3 regions of the Mesorhizobium sp. RCAM 05104 genome follow, and region 3 is predicted to be linked to each of the others. Evidence: riboswitches for the same ligand, from Rfam matches in the RefSeq annotation. Region 3 holds a riboswitch; each other region holds the start of a gene.
The links. Region 3 has a riboswitch for thiamine pyrophosphate ahead of AC56QP_RS29780 (YkoF family thiamine/hydroxymethylpyrimidine-binding protein). Riboswitches for the same ligand answer to the same signal wherever they lie in the genome.
Positions count from the first base shown of each region.

Region 1: linked by a shared signal. The riboswitch ahead of thiB (thiamine ABC transporter substrate binding subunit) and the one ahead of AC56QP_RS29780 (YkoF family thiamine/hydroxymethylpyrimidine-binding protein) in region 3 are both predicted to bind thiamine pyrophosphate.
Region 2: linked by a shared signal. The riboswitch ahead of thiC (phosphomethylpyrimidine synthase ThiC) and the one ahead of AC56QP_RS29780 (YkoF family thiamine/hydroxymethylpyrimidine-binding protein) in region 3 are both predicted to bind thiamine pyrophosphate.

Region 1 is NZ_CM185033.1:4,311,754-4,317,000, reverse strand. It holds gene thiQ (thiamine ABC transporter ATP-binding protein) at 1-51, opposite strand, end outside; gene thiP (thiamine/thiamine pyrophosphate ABC transporter permease) at 44-1,669, opposite strand; gene thiB (thiamine ABC transporter substrate binding subunit) at 1,927-2,925, opposite strand; TPP riboswitch at 2,969-3,083, opposite strand; gene AC56QP_RS21100 (thiamine diphosphokinase) at 3,172-3,816, shown strand; gene AC56QP_RS21095 (ABC-F family ATP-binding cassette domain-containing protein) at 3,818-5,247, shown strand, end outside.
Region 2 is NZ_CM185033.1:2,361,287-2,366,533, reverse strand. It holds gene thiO (glycine oxidase ThiO) at 1-258, opposite strand, end outside; gene thiC (phosphomethylpyrimidine synthase ThiC) at 255-2,090, opposite strand; TPP riboswitch at 2,193-2,309, opposite strand; partial or broken gene AC56QP_RS11770 (radical SAM protein) at 2,832-3,786, opposite strand; partial or broken gene AC56QP_RS11765 (glutamine synthetase beta-grasp domain-containing protein) at 3,804-4,148, opposite strand; gene gltB (glutamate synthase large subunit) at 4,261-5,247, opposite strand, start outside.
Region 3 is NZ_CM185033.1:6,065,641-6,070,887, reverse strand. It holds gene AC56QP_RS29795 (ABC transporter substrate-binding protein) at 1-99, opposite strand, end outside; gene AC56QP_RS29790 (ABC transporter ATP-binding protein) at 92-871, opposite strand; gene AC56QP_RS29785 (ABC transporter permease) at 868-1,686, opposite strand; gene AC56QP_RS29780 (YkoF family thiamine/hydroxymethylpyrimidine-binding protein) at 1,732-2,340, opposite strand; TPP riboswitch at 2,331-2,444, opposite strand; gene AC56QP_RS29775 (putative RiPP precursor) at 3,126-3,221, opposite strand; gene AC56QP_RS29770 (LysR family transcriptional regulator) at 3,287-4,207, opposite strand; gene AC56QP_RS29765 (SDR family oxidoreductase) at 4,430-5,098, shown strand; gene msrA (peptide-methionine (S)-S-oxide reductase MsrA) at 5,153-5,247, opposite strand, start outside.

The sequences.
Region 1 (5,247 bases), 1.8 Mb from region 3:
CAGCCGCACCGAAGCGCCTTTTTCAAGCCCGCTAGCCGCCCCGTCAGGCATCCCGGATCTTCTCCCTTCCCAGCCAGTGCGCCGCCATGATCAATGCGAGGCAGACGAGGCCGAGCAGCAGCGCCAGGCCGGCGGCGTCCTCGGTGCGGTAGCTGCCCATGCGCGCCAGGAGAAGGTAGGGCAATGTCTGCACGGAATCACTGCCAAACAGCGCGATGACGCCGAGATCGCCGAGCGACAGCGCCATGGCAAAAGCGAAAGCAGTCGCGAGCGGCCGCCGCAGCGACGGCCAGTCGACCAGAATGAGCCGGTTCCAGCCCGCAATGCCGAGCTGGTCACAGAGCCGTTCGTGGCGCTCGCTTGCCGCATCATAGGCGGGACGGACAGCGCGCAGCGCGAACGGCATTGCCATCACGGCGTTGACGGTGACGACCATGACCGGGGCGATGGCGAAGACATCGCCGACATGACGCAGCAACAGGAACCAGCCGGCGCCGATGACGACCGGCGGCACGACGAGGACAAAACCGGCGCCGGTATCGGTGGCATGTTCGAGCAGTGTCCTTGCGCCGGCACGGCGAGCCAGCGCCAGCGCCCGGCGTGCCATGGTCAGCGCCAGCGACAGCATCACTGAAAGCAGGGCTGACAGGAAGGCGAGCACCACACTGGTCAGCGTCGCCTTTCGCACGGCGGCCTCACCGGCCAGCCGGCCGAGATCGGCGCCGAGCCCGGCCATCACCGTCGCCGCCATCGGCCCGACAACGAACACCAGCGCAAGCACGATCAGCACGATGTTCAGCGAGGTCTCGGTCCCGCTGACGGAAAGATAGCGGCGCGGCGCGACCGGCAGGTTGGTGTCGCCGACGGCGTTGGCACCGAGCCGCGCCAGCGCCAGCGCCACGACAAAGGTCAACGCGATCTGCAGCAATGTCAGCGTGACGGCCCGCGCGGGATCGAAGTCGAAGCGCAGCGCCTGATAGATGCCGACTTCGAGTGTCGTCGCGGCCGGGCCGCCGCCAAGCGTCAGCACGATCGTGAAGGATGTGATGCAGAGCATGAAGACAAGCCCGGCAACCCCTGGCAGGGATGCCCGCAGCGTCGGCCATTCGATCAGCCGGTATGCCGGCCGGGCTCCCATGCCGAGCTGGCTCGCCAGCCGCCATTGGTCGGCCGGGATGGTCTGCAGCGCCTCGAGGAACAGCCTTGTCGCCAGCGGCAGGTTGAAGAAGACGTGCGCCACGAGAATGCCCGACAGGCCATAGATGCCCGGCCAGTGTCCACCACCGATCATCGTGAGCGCGCCGGCGAAATAGCCGGCGCGGCCATAGAGAGCGAGGATGCCGAGAGCCGCGACGATGGCCGGCAGCGCCAACGGCACGGCGAAAAGCTGCAGGATGAAGGCGCGGCCGAGGAAACGTGGATGGCGCGACAGGGCGCGCGCCACGAACAGTGCCGGGCCGACGGAAAGCAGCGTCGAAAGTGCCGCCTGCCAGAGCGTGAAGCGGACGACGCGCAGGAGATAGGGATCGAAGGCTGCCCATGCGCCGGAAAAGTCATGGGCGCCTTCGAAGAGCAGGCCGGCAAACGCGCCGCCGATCAGCAGCGCGATTGCGGCAAGCGCGACAATGCCGGCGGTGATGCGGGGATCGGTCGGATGACGCGTATGCATGTCGCGCTACCCAACGCCGCAACGGGTGCTGATCGAAATGATTTCTTGGCTCGGCTCGAGTTCCCGCCCACCCCCCTCTGTCCTTCCGGACATCTCCCCCGCAAGGAGAGAGATTGCGCGTTCCACCGCCTGGGCCAATCTGCAAAGTGGCAGGAATGAGCGAGGCGAAAGAGCTGCCAATCTCCCTCCTTGCGGGGGAGATGGCCGGCAGGCCAGAGGGGGGTGGCTTGGCATAAACATCCGACGAGGTTTGAACCCTATTTGCTCATCACCGCCAGCCATTCATCGACCCAGGCCTTGCGGTTGGCCGCGACCTCCTCCGGGCTGAACAGCAAGGTCTTGGTCGGCTTGACCAGTTTGTCGAAGGCCGGGTTGAGCGGCTTGTCGGTCTTGCCGGCGGGGAACATCCAGTTGGTCTCGGGGATGGCGTCCTGGAATTTCGGTCCGGTCATGAAGGTCATGAACTTTTCCGCCAGCGGATTTTTCGCGCCTGTCGTGGTGATGCCGGCAACCTCGATCTGCAGGTACTCGCCCTCCTCGAAGGACGCCGCCTGGTAGCGCTCGGTGTTCTCGGCGACCATATGGTAGGCCGGCGAGGTGGTGTAGGACAGCACCATCGGCGCCTCGCCCTTGGTGAACAGGCCATAGGCTTCGCTCCAGCCCGGCGTCACGGTCAGCACCTTCGCCTTGAGCTTGGCCCAGGCCTCCGGCGCCTTGTCGCCATAGACCGACTTCACCCACAACAGCAGGCCGAGGCCCGGAGTCGAGGTGCGCGGATCCTGGATGACGATTTTGTCGTCGGCGCTGCCCTCGACCAGGTCCTTCAGGCTCTTGGGCGGTGTCTTAAGCTTCTCGGTGTCGTAGACGACGGCGAAATAGCCATAGTCGAACGGCACGAAGGTGTCGTCGCTCCAGCCGCCCGGCACGCTGATGTCCGCCACCGCGCCATGCGGCGCGAACAGGCCGGTGGCCTTGGCATCGGCGGTTAGATTGGTGTCGAGGCCAAGCACGATATCGGCCTTGGTCGATGCCCCTTCCAGCTTGACGCGGTTGAGCAGCGCCACGCCATCGGCGACCGAAACGAAGTCGACATCGCAGCCGCATTCGGCTTCGAATTCCTTCTTCACCACCGGACCGGGCCCCCAGTCGGCGGTGAAGCTCTCATAAGTGTAGATGGTGAGCTTGTCCTTGGCCAAGGCCGGCCCGGACAGCACCACGACCATTGCCGAGACAAGAGAGTATAAAAGCGTGCGCATCGGCGCCTCCTTCGTTCGAATTGAAAGGAATTGAGGCGTCGGACTGTCCGAAACGTCTAATCCCTCCGCCGGTACAAACCGGATCAGGTTCAGCGGGTTGGCGAGACTGCCTCTCAGCCGGTCCGCGAAGATCGCGTCCGGCACCCCGTTAGAGCGTTTCGACACATAGGCCCGGCCGACGAACCGCGCAAGTGGGAGTCTGCCGGCCTTCCGTTTCCGTTGCCGGGCTGGTAAGGGCCACAAGATATGAGCACATTCACCATCCTGCTTGGCGGCGATCTCATCCGCACGCCCCGGCTCGACCGCCAGGTCGAGGGTTCCCGCGTGATCGCCGCCGACGCCGGCATCGGTCATGCGCGGCTGCTCGGCCTTGTCCCGGAACTGTGGGTGGGTGATTTCGATTCGGTGCCGGCCAATCTGCCGGATGCTCTCGCCGCGGTGCCCCGCCGGACCTTTCCGGCGGAGAAGGACAAGACCGACGGCGAACTGGCGATCGCCGCCGCGTTTGAACGCGGCGCGACCAGCCTGGTGCTCGCCGGCGCTTTTGGCGGCAAGCGCGCCGACCACGCCTTCCTGCATATGGCGCTTGGCCTGCGGCTGGCCGAAGCCGGGACCGAGGTGCTTCTGACCAGCGGCGCCCAGGAAGCTGTCCCCCTGCTGTACGGAACGGCTGGCTTCGACTATGCCGACGGCACGCTGTTTTCGGTGCTCGGCTTTTCCGAGCTTGCCGGCCTGACCGTCACGGGCGCCAAATGGCCGCTGAACCACGTGAAGGTGGCGTTCGGCTCGTCGCTGACCATTTCCAACGAGGTCAAGGGCCGCCTCGGAATCGCCCTGGACCATGGCCGCGCGATGCTGCTCGCTCACCCCTATCCATTACCCGAAAGCTGATATGGCCCCGCCCCTTCTCAATCTCGACGGGATAAAACTGACCTTCGGCGGCACGCCGCTGCTCGATGGTGCCACCTTGACGGCTTCCGCCGGGGACAAGATCGCGCTAGTCGGCCGCAACGGCTCCGGCAAGTCGACGCTGCTCAAGATCGCCGCCGGCCTGATCGAGCCGCAGGACGGCGAGGTTTTCCGCCAGCCTTCGGCGACCGTCCGCTATTTGCCGCAGATGCCCGACATGGAGGGTTTCGCGACGGTCCGCGCCTATGTCGAGGCGGGGCTTGGTCCTGCCGACGATCCCTACCGCGCCAGCTATTTGATGGAGCATCTCGGTCTCACGGGCGAGGAGCGGCCGAACGATCTTTCCGGCGGTGAGGCCAGGCGGGCGGCCCTTGCCCGCGTCATGGCGCCGGAGCCCGACATCCTGCTGCTTGATGAGCCGACCAACCATCTCGATCTGTCGGTCATCGAATGGCTGGAAGAGGAGCTCGTCCGCACCTCCTCGGCACTGGTCGTCATCTCGCACGACCGCCGCTTCCTCGAGCGCGTATCGCGCGCCACCGTCTGGCTCGATCGCGGCCAGACCCGCAGGCTGGACAAGGGTTTCGGCCACTTCGAGGAATGGCGCGACCAGGTACTGGAAGAGGAAGAACGCGAGCAGCACAAGCTCGGCCGCCAGATCGTGCGCGAAGAACACTGGCTGCGCTATGGCGTGACGGCGCGGCGCAAGCGCAACATGCGCCGGCTTGGCGAGTTGCAGACCATGCGCCAGCGCTTCCGCGGCCATCGCGGCGCCGAAGGTTCGGCCACCATGGTGGCGAGCGACGCCGCCGAGTCCGGCAAGCTGGTGATCGAAGCCAGGAATATCGAGAAGAGTTTTGGCGATCTGACCGTGGTCAAGGGGTTTTCGACCCGCATCCAGCGCGGCGATCGCGTCGGCCTGGTCGGGCCGAACGGCGCCGGCAAGACGACGCTGCTGAAGATGCTGACCGGCGAGATGAAGCCCGATGCAGGCTCCGTGCGGCTCGGCACCAATCTTGAAATCGCCACGCTCGACCAGAAGCGCGAGGCGGTCGACCCGCAGGAGACGCTGGCACAGTACCTCACCGACGGGCGCGGCGAGAACCTCGTCATCAATGGCGAACAGCGCCACGTCGTCTCCTACATGAAGGATTTCCTGTTCAAGCCGGAGCAGGCGCGCACGCCGGTGCGCGAGCTTTCCGGCGGCGAACGGGCGCGCCTGCTGCTGGCGCGCGTGCTGGCGCGACCGGCAAACCTTCTGGTGCTCGATGAGCCGACCAACGATCTCGACATGGAGACGCTGGAACTGTTGCAGGAACTGGTCGCCGGTTTTGCCGGCACGGTCATCCTGGTCAGCCATGATCGCGATTTTCTCGACCGCACCGTGACCAGCATCATCGCACCCGACGGCGA
Region 2 (5,247 bases), 3.5 Mb from region 3:
GACCAGTGTTCCAGCCCGCGTCACCTGGCCGGGCGTTGCCGCATCCCACCAATCAGCGGCATCGCGTCCGAGGTCGAGCACCGGCTGCTCGGCGCTTTCACGCTCGCACCATGGCGCCAGCATGCCGCCGGCGAACCACGACGCATTGCCGCCGAGGGCATGTCTTGTCTCGGCAACTGTCACCGCCGCGCCGCGTGTGGCGAACTCGAAGGCGGCCGTGAGGCCGGCGACGCCGGCCCCTTTGACCAAGACCTTCATGACGGTTCCGGCGCCTCTGGCATGAGCGGTGCGCCGGTCTCGTCAGCAGGTATGTAGAGATCGCCACCCTCGCGGTATTTTGCCGCCATCGCCGCCATGCCCTCCTTCTGTGCCTCGGCGCGGATGTCGTGCGAGATACGCATGGAGCAGAATTTCGGCCCGCACATCGAGCAGAAATGTGCCAGCTTGTGCGCCTCTTTGGGCAAGGTCTGGTCGTGGAAGGAGCGCGCGGTTTCGGGGTCGAGCGACAGGTTGAACTGGTCCTCCCAGCGGAACTCGAAGCGCGCGCGGGAAAGGGCATCATCCCTGACTTTCGCTGCCGGATGGCCCTTCGCCAGGTCGGCGGCATGGGCGGCGATCTTGTAGGTGATCACGCCAATCTTGACGTCGTTGCGATCGGGAAGGCCGAGATGCTCCTTCGGCGTGACGTAACAGAGCATGGCCGTGCCGAACCAGCCGATCATGGCAGCACCAATGCCTGAGGTGATGTGATCGTAGCCCGGCGCGATGTCCGTCGTCAGCGGTCCAAGCGTATAGAACGGCGCTTCGCCGCAGACGGCGAGCTGCTTGTCCATGTTCTGCTTGATCTTGTGCATCGGCACGTGGCCGGGCCCCTCGATCATCACCTGGCAATCTTTCGCCCAGGCGATCTGGGTCAGCTCGCCGAGCGTTTCCAGCTCGGCGAATTGCGCCGCGTCGTTAGCATCGGCAATCGAGCCGGGACGAAGGCCGTCGCCGAGTGAGAAGGACACATCATAGGCGCGGCAGATGTCGCAGATCTCCGCGAAATGCTCGTAGAGGAAGCTTTCCCGGTGATGGTGCAGGCACCATTTGGCCATGATCGACCCGCCGCGTGAGACGATGCCCGTGACCCGGTCAACGGTCAGCGGGATGTAGTGCAGCCGCACGCCGGCATGGATGGTGAAATAGTCGACGCCCTGTTCGGCCTGTTCGATCAGCGTGTCGCGGTAGACCTCCCAGGTCAGGTCCTCGGCGATGCCGCCGACCTTCTCGAGCGCCTGGTAAAGCGGCACCGTGCCGATCGGCACTGGCGCATTGCGCACGATCCAGTCCCGGATGTTGTGGATGTTGCGGCCTGTCGACAGATCCATCACCGTATCGGCGCCCCAGCGGATCGCCCAGACCATTTTCTCGACTTCCTCCGCCATCGAGGAGGTGACCGCCGAGTTACCGATATTGGCATTGATCTTCACCAGGAAATTGCGACCGATGATCATCGGCTCGCTCTCGGGATGATTGATGTTGGCAGGAATGATCGCGCGTCCGCGCGCTACCTCCTCGCGCACGAATTCGGGCGTGACGAAGTCGGGGATCGCGGCGCCGAAGGCCTCGCCGTCGCGCTCAAGTTTGCCACGCAGGATTTCGCGGCCGAGGTTCTCGCGGATGGCGACGAACTCCATTTCGGGCGTGATGATGCCGGCGCGCGCATAGGCAAGCTGTGTCACCGCCTTGCCGGCCTTGGCCCTGAGCGGCCGGTTGCGGACCGGAAATTCCGGTGTCAGGCGCTCGCCAGCGACAAATCCGTTGTCTTCCGGCCGCACGTGGCGACCGTCATAGGCTTCGACATCGCCGCGCGCCGTAATCCATTCATGGCGAAGCCGGGCGAGGCCTTTTTCGATACTGGTTTCGACGGTCGGGTCGGTATAGGGGCCGGACGGATCGTAGACGGTGACGGGCGGTTCGCCCGCCGTCGGATGGACGGAGATTTCGCGCATCGGCACCTTGATGTGCGGATGGAGGACGCCGGATTTGTGGATCTTGCGTGAGGCGGGCAGTGGTCCCGTCGACACGGCGGGGGTGAGGGCATTCATCTTGAGGCTCCTTTGCTCGTGCATTGGAGACCCAGTTCTGTGCCGGAAGGATGAAAAGACGCTTTGGCCGCCTGTTCGAAACAGGACTTCGGGCGTGACTCCCGCAAAGCGCTTGCACCGTCCCTACGCCAGTATGAACTGGATCAGGTTCAACGGGTCACTGCGCCGCGAAAGCCAGCAGTATCTCAGCCCCTTGCCGGGACTCCCCTGGTGAATGCTTGGAATTGAACGGGCCGGCGCTGCTTTGTCAAGCGCATTCGGCTCGCGGCGCTGATCGGCGGCCCATCAAACCGGGCAGAAAGCTCGCGCATGCGTCAGCGACAATCACGCCCCGGAAACCTGGACAGGGATACGGGGATCGCCAAACCTTCGGGGCTTAAAGATCGATCCTTATGATGGTCTCGCCTTCAATCGGCACTAAACGTTTGCGCGTAGATCGCCTCGATCCGACCTGCCGTCGTCATTGGTCAGCGGCGAATTCATTTTCGTGGGCGCGGTTCGACAGATGACCACCAGTGAAGGAAACGGAAGGGCAGACTGGCCAGCCGCGGCATGTCGATAAGGACAGCCACCTGTTGCCGAATCGAGCTGCAGAAAGGCGGTTTCTTCGGCAGGGTCCGTTCGAAAGGATTGCGACCACCACGCTGCCACGGAACGGTCGTCGAGAACATCGCCAAGCTACCCAAGCCGTTAGCGACGAGCGGTAATCCCTTTGGCCTCCGCTCATGCCGATGGCTGTGCTTACGGGGCAACCCGGTCGAGAAATGCATCGAATGCGGCAGCAACAGCGCGAATCACAAAGCGATGCTCCTGCCGCACGCGAATGAAACCCTTTTCGATGTCCACTATCCCGTCCTCGGCCAGCATCGCCAAGCCTTCAGCTGAATCGAGAAAACGGATCGGATCAGATCCGTGACCGGCACAGATTGCCGGCACATCCGCCTCGAGATCGCACATCAGTCTCTCGATGATTGCGGCTCGCACGCGGTCTTCGTCGGTGAGACGGTAGCCCTTTGACGTCGCCAGACGGCCAGCTGCGATGTGCCGGGTGTAAGAATCCCGTGTAACCTCGTTCTGGACGTACCCTTCGCCGACGCGGCCGATAGCCGACGCGCCGAAACCGATCAGGGTTTTGCAGGTGTCGGCCGAGTAACCCAGGAGTTGCGCCGCAGGCGACCGGTTTTCTGCGCCAGTGTAAGCTCATCGTCCGGCAAGGTGAAATGGTCGAGCCCGATCTCTCGGTAGCCGGCGACAACCAGCGTCTCGGCCACGGCCGCAGCCTGTTCGGCGCGGGCAGCGCTGTCCGGCAGTGCTGTCTCCTCGATCTGGCGCTGATTATTTATGAGCGACGGAATGTGCGAATAGCCGAACACCGCAAGCCGGTTGGGGCGCATGGCGACCGCCGCCGTCGCGGTCTGGACGCAGGACTGCACCGTCTGATGCGGGAGACCGAAGATCAGGTCGAAATTGATGCGGCTTACTCCATGCCGGCGCAGCCTTCGACGGCAGCCGCCATTTGCGTCTCACTCTGCACCCGGTTGACCGCTTTTTGAACAACGGGATCGAAGCTCTGCACGCCGAGGCTTGCGCGGTTCACGCCGGCTGCTCCCCAGGCTTCGGCCATCTCGGCCGTGAAGGTGCGCGGATCAATCTCGACCGCAACCGCAGCCGTTTCCCTGAGCGCGAAGCGGTCGCGCGGGACAGTTAGCGTCAGGCCTCGGCCCTCTTCGCGATGCGGCGCAAATCTCGGTTGTATGGCTCGCCCGTCTCCGGCTCGAGAATGTCGCAGTTGATCGTCAGGGTGGACGCCGAGGTGAACGGGTCCATCTGGGCGGTCGTCGGATCGGGCATAAGGGTCATGTCGGACTCGTTGATCGCCTTCCAGCCGGCAATGGACGAGCCGTCAAACATAATGCCGTCAGCAAACGTGTTCTGGTCGGCTGTCGAGGCGTCGACAGTGATATGATGCAACTTGCCGCGCGGGTCGGTGAAACGGAAGTCGAGGTATTGGACGTCGTCATCTTTGATAAACTTAAGCACTGTCTTGGCGGTCTGCATTATGTCTGGCCTCTTCTGCCTGTTAAGATTGCCCTCTGCACTGAGGCCAGGATTGGTGAAGGTGAGCTTAGATCCCGTCCGATCGGAGTAACGGCGCTTTTTGTGGATGTGATCATGGAACGTTTTCTCCACCGCCCATTTTCATGCGCTCCGTATCCTCGAGCGCGCGGCGGTACTCGACCGGCATCACCTTGCGGAACTTCGGCCGGTAGTCCGCCCAGTGATCGAGGATCTCCTTGGCGCGGGCCGAACCGGCGTAGTGCAGATGGCTCGAGATGAGTCGGTAGAGCCGCTCCTCGTCATGCCGCGTCATGTCGCCCGAGACGTCGACCATGCCTTCGTGCATGAGGTCGCCGCCGTGGTGATGCAGCTTCTCCAGCATGTCGTCCTCCTCCAGCACCGGCTGCAGCTCGACCATGGCCATATTGCAGCGCCGGGCGAAATCGCCCTCCTCGTCGAGCACATAAGCGACACCGCCCGACATGCCGGCCGCGAAATTGCGGCCGGTGCCGCCGAGAACGACGACGACGCCTCCGGTCATATATTCGCAGCCGTGATCGCCGACGCCTTCGACGACCGCGATCGCTCCGGAGTTGCGCACCGCGAAGCGTTCGCCGGCGACGCCGTTGAAGTAGCACTCGCCGGAAATCGCACCGTAAAGCACGGTGTTGCCGACGATGATCGACTGATGCGGCACGATCCGCGCGTTCTCCGGCGGCCGCACGATGATGCGTCCACCCGAGAGCCCCTTGCCGACATAGTCGTTCCCGTCACCGACTAGGTCGAAAGTGATGCCGCGGGCGAGAAACGCGCCGAAGGACTGGCCCGCCGTGCCCTTGATGGTCACGTGGATCGTATCGTCCTTCAGCCCTTTATGGCCCCAGCGCTTGGCAAGTGCGCCCGAAAGCATCGCGCCGGCCGAGCGGTCGACGTTCTTGATTTCGGCCTCGAAGGCGACCGGCACCTTGGTCTCCAGCGCGAGCTTCGCCTTCTCGATCAGCCTGCGGTCGAGAATGTCGTCGATCGGATGGTTCTGGCGCTCCGTCCAATAGGTCGCTTCCTTCGGAGCCTCCTCCTTGTGGAAGATATTCGAGAAGTC
Region 3 (5,247 bases):
CGCCGCCGATTGCGCTTGAGCCCGGCCCGCTCCGGCAACAAGCGGAAGACTCGTGGCAAGGGTCAGCAACAGGGCCTGGCGGCGCGTCAAGTCAGTCATGATCGTATCCTTCGGGTGGTTGCGGGTCGAGTTCGGGATTGAGAATGGTGTCGAGGATCTCGGCTTCGAGCGCGCTCGCCTGCCGCGCGGCATCGCCGCCAAGGCCGCGCGGGCGCGGCAGTGGCACCTTGATTTCACGGGCGATGCGGGCCGGGCGCGCCGACAGCACATAGATGCGGTCAGACAGGAACACGGCTTCGCGCACGTCGTGGGTGATCAGCAGCGCGGTCCAGCGGTGGTGGCCCCACATCTGCTCCAGCCAGCGCTGCATGGCGGTGCGGGTCAGTGCGTCGAGCGCGCCGAACGGCTCATCGAGCAGCAGCATGTCGCGCTCCTGCACCACTGTGCGCAACAGCGCTGCACGCTGGCGCATGCCGCCCGAAAGCTGCGCCGGAAAATGCCGCTCGAAGCCGGCAAGCCCGAATTCGGCAAAGAGCGGTGCGACACGCGCCCGCGCTGCCTTTCGCCTGACGCCTTGCACTTCGAGCCCGAGCGTCACGTTGTCGAGGATGCGCCGCCATGGCATCAGCGCGTCGCGTTGCGGCATGAAGGCGAAATGCCTGCCGTGATCGTCGAGCGGCGTGCCGTCGAAGAACATCTCGCCATCGCCGTGCTGCGCGCCGGTCAGGAGCTGGAACAGCGTCGACTTGCCGGCGCCCGAAGGACCAAGGATGGAGACGAATTCTCCGGCGCCGACGCGAAGCGAAATGTCGGCGAGTACCTCCAGCCCGCCGAACGCCTTGCGCACATGCCGCAGTTCGAGCCGGCTCATCGCCGTGGCCCCTTCCCCTGAGCTTGCCTGTCGGCCCGTTCCCAGGGCATGGCCAGGTGCCGCAGCAGCACCGTCAGTCCAAACAGGATAAGCGTGAGCGCGGCGCTGACGCCGACGGCGGCCAGCACCAGATCGGGGCGGAAATTGTTCTTGGCATTGAGCATGTAGATGCCCAGCCCCTTCGCGGCACCGGCATATTCGGCGAAGATGGCGCCGACCACGGCATAGGTGATGGAGATCCTCAAGCCGGCGAAGAAATAGGGCAGCGCCGAAGGCAGCCGCGCCAGCACGAAGACGCGCCAGCGCCCTGCCCCCATGGCGCGCAGCACCTGGCCGATCTCGGCCTCGGTCGCCTCGTAGCCCTGCACCAGGGCCACCAGCATCGGAAAGAAGGTGACCAGCGCCACCAGTAGGACCTTGGGCATCAGCCCGAAGCCGAACCACAGCACCACCAGCGGCGCGATGGCGACCAGCGGCAACGTCTGGCTGATGATGAACACGGGAAACAGCGCGCGCCGCAGCGGCTGGAAAAAGTCGACCAGCATCGACAGCGCAAAGGCAGCGCTGAGCGAACAGGCAAAGCCGAGTAGCGTGGCGCGGATGGTGGGGATGGCGTTGTCGACCAGCGCTTCGCGATTGAGCATCGCCTGCGCGAAGACGCGCGACGGCGCTGGCAGTATCGTCTGCTTGATGCCGGAATAACGGGCGCAAAGCTCCCACGCCAGCAGGAGCAGCCCGACCGAGATCACCGCCGGCGCTGCCTTGGCGAAGAGACCCGCGAGTTGACGCGAGCGGCTGGACGACGATGAGACCACGGGAGATGTCCTTGGACGGGCGCTCGCGCGCAGGCGCGGGCAGGCTCAGACAGCGCTGGGGCTGTTGGCGGAGACCGTGACGTCGAGGGTTACGTGGCCGGCGCCTGGCCCGAAGCGGCAGAAAGCCTCGTTCAGCGCCACGAAGATCGCGCCGGCATCTCCGCGCAATTTGGTGCAGAAATTCTTGGAGCGCTCATAGACGCCGGACTGCTTCAGGAAATCGATGCAGCCATAGATCTCGTCCATGTGGTCGTCGGTGCCCATCACATAGAGCGAGAACTGCGCTGCCGCCGGCTGGCCAGCGACAGCGGTTTCACGCACCGCGCGGATGGCTGCCTCCTTGCGCGGGCCGAGCGGCCCGACAGGTCCGTCAAACGCATCGGAGCGGCAGATCGGATCGTCCGGCTCGCCCGGACAGCCGCGCGAAATGGCCGCCGACAGGACGCAATGCTTGCCGCTGCGCGCTGCCGCCACGAACAGATCGCGAAGAGCCGGGAACAGGACTTCGGGCGGCCCGACAAGCAAGGTCGAGATATCATCGGTCTCGATCCTGAGCCTGTCGCGATAGGGATCGAGCGCACCGAGCGCACCAAGAATGACGCCGACGAAATCGTCGGCCATGGGATACAGGGAAATTTGTGCGCCTGAAAACATCGCCCGCCTCGCTCCGCTGGTATTACCCAGATCAGCTTCTAGGGTCTGTGGGCTTGCCGCCCCCGTCTCAGCCCCGACCGTACGGAGCACCCCTGTGGATGCGGGAGTTAAAGCACCATTCGAGCGATTGGGAAAGCCGTTTTTTCAGCGTACTGCGCCAAAACCATTGCGCCAGGCGCCGACGGCAGCCCGCCGGCGCCACCTCGCCGACAGCAATTGTGGCAAGTGGGCTACAGGCCTGCGGCGGACGATCATCTCTGCCCGGGCTTGCTTTCCACTTTGCCGAAAAGTCGCATTACCGGGCGCGCTTCCGTGACTGGAGCGCGTGCGAACATACTTCGCACTTTCAGGAGCCGTTTCAGCAGACGGCTGTAGGTGCGATGCAAAACCCTGCCGTCGGCAAGGTCGAACTCCACGCTTCCCCATCGCCTGACCGGCGCCCTGCCGGTTGGCAGGCCTAGCCGCCTGACCTGGCTGCGGCGCCCCTGACAAGGCGCCCTTGCAGTAGGCCGGCGCCGCCTCGCCCACCAGCATCCGCATCGCAGTCGGTGGGTCGCCGCCGGAAGCCAGGCACGACGATCGCGCCGATGTGGTTTCCCGCCTCCACCGAGCCGGCAAGCAGCGGTCCGGCATGAAAATGGCGCTGATCGGCCCTCCACGACCGGTGGGGTCAGTCGAATTCATCTTCCGGCGTCCGGTCAAACAGTGCCTTCCTCGCCACCATTCTGCGACCGGCGATCCAGTCCGACCTCACGAACCGCCCGAGCAGGGTCGAGCCGCGCCTGTCAGCCAGCCGGTTTGGGTAAAAGCGCCCCCACGGCGGTGACGACCGAAAGTCGTTCGCGTTTCACCAGCACCGGCTTTTCGTAGATCCTCTTCATGTTCACTCCGAAAGAAAACTGAAATCAAATCAGCATCCGCAGTTCGCCAGCGGCACAGCAAACTGTCAACCGCCAGACAGGGTTTGGCGGCCGGCATTGGCATGCCGCAGGAAATCGACGAAGGCGCGCACGGCCGGCGGCGTATGGTGCTGCTTCTGGTAGCAGAGGAACCAGCCGGGAAAGGTCGCGCACCAGTCGTCCAGCAGCGGCACCAGTTTGCCGGCCTCGATCAGCGGGCGCAGCAGATCTTCCGCCCAGAAGGCAATGCCGACCCCCTGCACCGCGGCGGCAACCGCCATGTCACGGCTGGAAACGACAAGCGGGCCATCGACCGCGACCGAGAACCATTGGCCTTCCCTGGCGAATTCCCATTTGTAGAGGCCACTGCCGCCCGGCCGGCGCCAGTTGATGCAGCGATGCTGTAGCAAATCCGGCGGTGCCGACGGTGATCCGTGGCGGGCGATGTAGTCCGGCGAGGCCACGGCGAGTTGGCGCTGCTTGCCGCCAAGCGCCACGGCGACCATGTCGGCTTCGAGGAATTCGCCGAGTCTCGCGCCGACATCATAGCCAGCCTCGACAATGTCGATGGCGGCATCGCCGATCGTCAAATCGAGGACGATGTCCGGCCATGCCTCGTGAAAGCGGCCGAGCACAGGCTCCAGATAGGTGGCAGCGGCAACGCTCGGCATATGGACGCGCAGAACGCCAGCCGGCGTGTCGCGCAAGGCAACGGCATCGCCAACCGCCGCCTCCATCTCGGCCATGGCCGGCGCGAAGCGCGCATGAAGGCGCACACCGGCTTCGGTTAGCGACAGGCTGCGGGTGGTGCGGTTGAGCAGCCGCAGGCCAAGCCGCGCTTCGAGCTGACGGATCGTCTGGCTGAGCGTTGACGCGGAAATCCTGAGATCTTCCGCGGCGCGGGCAAAGCTGCCATGCGTGACAACAGTGGCAAAGGCCTTCAGTTCCGCATAGTCGCTGCCGCGCATTATGGTAGATTCTCCAATGAGTGTCGTCAAATTCTACCGCATTTTCCGCACGGCGTCTGTCACCTAGTTTTGCGGAGACGCTCGAACGGCATCCGATCAGGACCGGTCCGGCATCGAGCGCATCTGAATCTCCTTCTGAGCAGGAGCAACGAACATGCGGAAACTCAACGGAAAAATCGCTCTGGTGGCCGGCGCGTCCTCTGGCATCGGCGCGGCACCGCGCTGGCGCTGGCGGCAGAAGGAGCCACCGTAGCCATCGCGGCGCGGCGCCGGCAGCGGCTTGATGACCTGGCCATGCGCATCAGCGATGCCGGTGGCGAGGCGCTCACCATCGAGGCCGACATTACCGACGAGGAACAAGCCACCGCCATGGTCCGGCGTGTGCTGGAACACTACGGCCGCCTGGACATGCTGTTCAACGTCGCTGGCGTCGGGGTCGCTGCCCCCTTCCAGAACACCACCCCCCGTGAGTACCGGGAGATGGTCGACATCAACGTCCTGGGTCTGCTCTACACGATCAACGCGGCACTGCCGGCGATGAAGCGGCAGGGATCAGGCCATATCGTCATCGTCTCGTCCGGCACCGGCCGCTACATCCACCCTTCGGTCGTCTATTCCGGCACCAAGCACGCGGTGAGCGCCATGGCGGAATCGCTGCGCCGCGAAATCGGCAGGGACGGCATCCGGGTTACCGTGATCGAACCGGGCGCGGTGAGGACCGGCTTCACCGCCAACATGCGCGACGATGTGCGGTTGGCGGTCGAGCACCGGCTGGGCGACATGGAGCAGTTGGAGAGCGAGGACATCGCCGCCGCGATGCTCTATGCGGTGTCGCAGCCGCCACGGGTCAACGTCAACATCCTGACGCTCTACCCGACACAACAGGCTTGATCCGCGACAGAAGGCAAGGCGAGGGTCGGGGCCTTGACCCCGATCCTGTGAACCTTATGAAACGGCCTTCTCGCGAACGGGCAGCTTCCAGCCCGGCCTGACGAAATGGCAGGTATAGCCGTTGGGGTATTTCTCCAGATAGTCCTGAT